One region of the Ferdinandcohnia sp. GQ5 genome, then DNA from elsewhere that is predicted to be linked to it. Evidence: predicted binding sites of a transcription regulator. Region 1 holds the regulator's gene; the other holds the start of a gene.
The links. Region 1 encodes LexA, which represses DNA repair genes until DNA is damaged. Its sites were predicted from a motif close to CGAACATATGTTCG; they were not measured.

Region 1 (3,217 bases):
CAACTTAAAGAGAGTCTTGAAAGAAATGGAAGAACTAGGATTTACGGATTTCAATCTTGGCCCTGAACCTGAGTTTTTCTTATTTAAGTTAAATGAAAAAGGTGAACCAACTCTTGAACTTAACGATAATGGTGGTTACTTTGACTTAGCGCCAACAGACCTTGGTGAAAACTGCCGCCGTGATATCGTATTAGAGCTTGAGGAAATGGGATTTGAAATTGAAGCTTCTCACCATGAGGTTGCACCTGGACAACATGAAATTGATTTTAAATACGAGGATGCTTTAACAGCGTGTGATGAAATTCAGACTTTTAAGCTTGTTGTAAAAACAATTGCTCGTAAACATGGTTTACATGCAACCTTTATGCCAAAACCATTGTTTGGAGTAGCGGGTTCAGGAATGCACTGTAACCTATCATTATTCAAAGGCGCGGAAAATGCATTCTTTGATCCTAATGCGGATCTACAATTAAGTGATAATGCTAGACATTTTATTGCAGGTATTTTAAAGCATGCGCCTAATTTTACAGCTGTTACAAATCCAACTGTAAACTCATATAAACGACTAGTACCTGGTTATGAAGCACCTTGCTATGTGGCTTGGTCTGCTCAAAATAGAAGTCCACTTGTTCGTATCCCAGCTTCACGTGGTTTAAGCACACGTGTCGAGGTGCGTTCAGTTGACCCGGCAGCAAACCCTTATATGGCAATGGCTGTACTATTAGCTGCAGGATTAGATGGTATCAAAAACAAATTGACACCACCAGCACCTGTTGACAGAAACATCTATGTGATGAATAAAGAAGAGCGTAATGAAGCGGGCATTGTGGATTTACCACCAACTTTATCTCTTGCATTGGATATGCTTAAGCAGGATGAAGTGTTAATCAAAGCATTAGGCGGACATCTGTTCGAACACTTTATTGAAGCAAAAGAGATCGAATGGGATATGTTCCGTACCCAGGTTCATCCATGGGAGAGAGAGCAATACATGACTATGTATTAATAAATGAACCCTTAACACGTGGATGTGTTAAGGGTTTTTTTGCTAATAAAAAAGGAACATTTCATTTAGAAATGTTCCTTTTTTAGATTAATGAATTGTACGGTATACGCCAATAACTTTTCCTAATATGACTACGTTTTTAAGGATGATCGGTTCGAGCATTGAGTTTTCCGGTTGCAAGCGGATATGATCTTTTTCCTTAAAGAAACGTTTTACAGTCGCTTCATCTTCCTCTGTCATTGCAACAACAATATCCCCATTGTTAGCTGAATGCTGTTGTCTAACAATCACATAGTCTCCGTCAAGAATCCCCGCTTCGATCATACTATCTCCCATTATCTCAAGCATAAAAATTTGGTCATCATGGGCAGCAAAACGATCAGGTAATGGGAAGTACTCTTCAATATTTTCCACAGCTGTAATTGGTTGTCCTGCAGTAACCTTACCTATGACTGGGACATTCACAACGTTTGCAGTTGGAATTGTTTCATTTTCGTCAACTTGTAAAATTTCAATCGCGCGAGGTTTAGTAGGGTCTCTTCGAATCAAGCCTTTGCTTTCTAGTCTGGACAAATGTCCGTGTACTGTTGAACTTGATGCTAAACCAACAGCCTCCCCAATTTCCCTTACGGAAGGTGGGTAGCCCTTTTCTTTAACTTCTTGTTTTATGTAATTCAATATATCCTGCTGTCTTTTAGAAAGCTTCGTTGTCATCTTCGCTCATCCCCTTGCACTTATATTATATATGTATTTAAATCTTCTCTTCGATCTCACTGTTCAGGTGACCTAGTAAATTCGACAAATACCGAATTTCTTAAGTTGAGTATAGCATGTTTTACTAGATTATACAAACATAAGTTCGAATTTTTGTTGACACAAAACAAATGTTCGGTCTATAATAGAAATATAAAATACGAACAAACATTCTATAGGAGTGAAATAAAGATGTTAAGGAAATTACAAGGCGGATTTATCTATTATGTACTATTTGTTTTATTAAGTATGGGAATGGTTATTATTAGTGCAAGCTAAATGCGTAATGTGGATGACTTGTAAAATATCTTTTCATCTAGTACTATGAACTATGATTTAGAAAAGAATAAACAAGGAGTAATAATTATGCTTTCAAAAGATAAAATCAATCGGATCAATGCTCTTGCAAAAAAAGCGAAGACAGTTGGTCTTACGGATAAAGAAAAAGAAGAACAGCAAGAGCTTAGACAAGAGTACCTACGTGTTTTTAGAAGTTCAATGACTAATACATTACATTCTGTAAAAGTTGTTGATCCAGAGGGTAATGATGTAACCCCAGAAAAACTGAAAAATAGTAAGCGGAAAAGATTGCATTAATAAAGAATACATAGATTTCTATGTATTCTTTTTTTTTTGTGCATACTATCAATGAAGAACTGCTATGTTTTATGTTAGTTCGTTAGAAACTCTTGAAAGGATGTTTATTTTTATGACACAATCACTAACAGACTTGTCGATAGCGTCAATTCGAACACTTTCTATTGATGCTGTTGAAAAGGCAAATTCAGGACACCCAGGTATGCCAATGGGAGCAGCACCCATGACATATGCTTTATGGACTCGACATATGAAACATAACCCGAAAAACCCACATTGGTTCAACCGTGATCGATTTGTTTTATCTGCGGGACACGGCTCTGCATTATTGTACAGTATGTTACACCTATCTGGTTACGACTTAACAATTGATGACTTAAAGCAGTTTCGCCAATGGGGCAGTAAGACCCCGGGGCATCCTGAGTATGGCCACACGGCAGGTGTCGATGCAACTACTGGCCCACTCGGCCAAGGTATTGCTATGGCTGTTGGAATGGCGATGGCAGAACGCCATTTAGCGGGTGTCTATAATAATGACTCAATTGAAATTGTTAACCATTATACATATGCCATTTGTGGTGATGGTGACCTGATGGAAGGTGTATCAGGTGAGGCTTCATCATTAGCAGGACATCTAAAATTAGGTCGACTAATTGTTTTGTATGATTCTAATGATATTTCCCTTGATGGTGATCTTAATCAAGCGTTTTCAGAATCTATCGAACAAAGGTATAAGTCCTATGGCTGGCAATATCTACGTGTTGAGGATGGGAATGATGTAGAAGCGATTGATAAAGCGATTGAGGAGGCTAAAGGAGATTTAGCACGTCCAGCTCTCATTGAAGTTCGAACGACAATTGG
Region 2 (3,217 bases), on a different contig from region 1:
TGGTGAAATGATAAGTACACTACCATCGAGAATTTGAGCAGGAAGCTGATAACACAGTGATTTTCCTCCACCAGTTGGTAAGAGGGCCATGACGTCATGTTCAGCTAAAATATCTTCTATAATTTCCTTTTGCCCTTCTCGGAACGTAGAATGATTAAATTTTTCTTTTAAAACTAAATTAAGATCCATGTTTACCACCAAATCTTGCAAGGACTAGCCTAATTTCAAAATACGAGATGTCATTTGACAATTTTTCCTTTAAAGGTCGTAATTGCTTTACATTTAATGTCTTATATACAGATAAAATCTGCTGCTGATGCTCGTGAGTAACGAAACGGTCAATTGAAAAATCAGGTTTTTGATGTGTAACTTCTACAATATGATCTTCAATTGTATTCCGTTTTAGATTTCGAATGATTCCAATTTCATCGATTGTTTTACCCTGTAATAGCAATTGATACGTTTTCTTTGTTGAAACTGTTAGCAATACTTCCTCTTGATGATTAGCCTCGATCATAGAACCTAGAAGAGGGAAACTGTGCCTATTCATTTCAAGATGATGAATGATTGTATGTAAGGTATGTAAAAAGAGAACCTGGCACCATATTTCATCCTCACCTAGTAAAGAACTAATCTGATCGATAGTATAGCCAATTCTCGCTGAACTGGTCAGCCTCATGACAAAAATAGTTGATTCAAGCTCTGTGACCATTTCAAGGACCGACAAAACCTCATTGTAAATGGCTTCTGATAATGTAAATCGAGTATGTCCATACTTAATTAAGAATCCTTTTACCCAGTCAACAATTGAATCCTCTTGTTGGATAGGAGTATACTGTTTTTTCCCATTTACTAAATTCGACAATACCTGCGTTAACAATGAAAGCCTACGCCATAGTAAGATGGATTGTTCATTGTGCTTCCAGCCATTTAAATGGGGAGGAATCGGTTTGTTTTCAAATTCCTTTTTTAATACACGTTCACCAAGAGATGTAATGGTAAATTTATTACTTGAAGCTGTTATTTCTTCAATTAGAGCATGTTCACGAAGGATTTGTATTTCCTTCTCAACCTGTTCCCTTCCGATCGGCCTTAGAATACCGAATAAAGGAGTGAGACCAAATAAATTCGCATCCCCAATCGTTTGGGAGGATTTTTTACCGTTCAACAAGTGATGAATCCCATAAACAGTGCGTTCACCATCTAGTTTATGCAAACTATACAAGATTAAGATTGAACGATAAGTAATGTTCACGGTTTCTCCCCCCCCTTTAAACGACGAAATAGATGGAAAATTGTCGAACGAATGTTACTATTATTTTATCAAATAATAACGAAAAGTGGGATGTTTTCGTGTGGAATTATGAACATGCTTGTCAAACGTGAAAAACCCCTTTAGAATAAGCAATCTCACTATATATTTTTATTGAAAAGTTTTGTGAACAGCTATACAATGAGTATGAGGAAGCTGTTTCCATGCTATGAGGAAGTAGGATGGGGAACTACTATAAATATACATTTTATACATGTAACGATTTTTTGGGAGGTAAAGTAAACATGGCAAAGTATACCATTGTTGACAAAGAAACTTGTATCGCATGTGGTGCATGTGGTGCAGCTGCACCTGACATCTACGATTACGATGATGACGGAATCGCATTTGTAACACTTGATGATAACCAAGGAATTGTAGAAATTCCAGAAATATTAGAGGAAGACATGATCGATGCTTTTGAAGGTTGCCCAACGGATTCCATTAAGGTAGCCGACGAGCCATTCGACGGTGATCCACTAAAATTTGAATAGTCCTTATATTAAAAGAAGAACCCTTTCGTTTTAGGGTTCTTTTTTTAAAATGGTAAAAAGCAGGCAATGCCTGCTTTTTGTCGTTCGTTTATCCGAGTGGAACTTCAATGCGTTCCCCTTTTTCAAATGTCATTAAGGTTTTGTAGCCTACACTCTTAGCTAGTTCAATTGCTTGATCAAAATCTGCTCCTACATCCTGTGGTCGATGTGCGTCTGATGACAAGACGATAGGAATGTTTTTGTTAAAGCACATTTGCAGTAGTCGAGGATCTGGATAAAGCTTTCCAATAGGCTTTCGTAATCCAGCTGTACTAATTTCAACGCATGTTTTTGAGTTTGCTAATGCGGTAGTTGCACGATCAAATTGATGCAGGAGAAACTCCTCATCTTCAGGAATATATTTAAAAATCTTGACTAGATCAATATGGCCGATAATATCAAATAGGTTTGATTCTGCCAATGTAATCACCTGATCATAATACTTTGTATATGTATCATGTAGATCCCTTTTATCCCATTCTTCACGGAACTCCGCAAGGTCAATTCCAAAATCGCCAACCCAATGAATGGAGCCAATTACATAATCAAAATCATAAGAAGAAATGAATTTTTCCATTTCTGCATGCTTTCCAGGTGTATAATCCATTTCAATTGACATCTTTACATCAATATTATTTTTCCAGGCAAGCTTAAATAAATCTACATAATCCTTCATGTCATAATATCTTCTTGCATCAACCCAAGGATTACTCAGAATATCTTTTGTCTGATAAAAATGATATGCGTGTTCAGAAATCCCAAAATGGTCAATTTTTTTTGCCTTTGCTTCGTCAATAAACTTCATTAAATAGTCTAATTCAAGCGTTCCAAGCTCTAAATGATTGTGATAATCAGTTCGCATAACGAATCCCCCCAAAGTTTTTCTTATTATACATGAACTTGTCACTATAGGGGAATAGAAAAGCTCAAAATTATTTAGGATTTTTCGACAATTAAAATTTGATTTGGAAAAATTAAATCATCTGTTAACTGATTTAACATTTTGATTTCTTCAACTGATAAACCTACCCTATTCGCAATTACTGATAATGAATCCCCAGCCCTCACTGTATAGGTTTCAAGCTTTTTTGAAACTTCAACGCCCTCTTTTTCCAATTCCATTAATGTAGGAACTAGAATTTGTTCATCGGTTAGCATATAAAGAGGGTCAATCGCATTATTTCTAGAAGCATTCCATTCTCCATTATGTACTTCAAAATGTAAATGTGGACCTGTTGAATTGCCCGTACTACCGATATGACCAATTAATTGACCTTTTACGACCTTTTCTCCTTCTTGAACATTTCGCTTACTTAAATGTGCATACACTGTCTCATATCCATTAGGATGCTCAATAAAAACGACATGCCCA

Region 2: a site for LexA is predicted at 1,300-1,313, ahead of AC6CHV_RS11580 (4Fe-4S domain-containing protein). Genes of this name have one in related genera too.

What each region holds. Positions count from the first base shown of each region.
Region 1 covers NZ_JCAXEW010000001.1:32,787-36,003, forward strand. The annotation lists gene glnA (type I glutamate--ammonia ligase) at 1-1,006, shown strand, start outside; gene lexA (transcriptional repressor LexA) at 1,094-1,720, opposite strand; gene AC6CHV_RS00160 (DUF896 domain-containing protein) at 2,126-2,356, shown strand; gene tkt (transketolase) at 2,469-3,217, shown strand, end outside.
Region 2 covers NZ_JCAXEW010000008.1:77,828-81,044, forward strand. The annotation lists gene AC6CHV_RS11570 (RecQ family ATP-dependent DNA helicase) at 1-189, opposite strand, end outside; gene AC6CHV_RS11575 (helix-turn-helix domain-containing protein) at 179-1,255, opposite strand; gene AC6CHV_RS11580 (4Fe-4S domain-containing protein) at 1,558-1,806, shown strand; gene AC6CHV_RS11585 (histidinol-phosphatase HisJ family protein) at 1,895-2,707, opposite strand; gene AC6CHV_RS11590 (peptidoglycan DD-metalloendopeptidase family protein) at 2,782-3,217, opposite strand, start outside.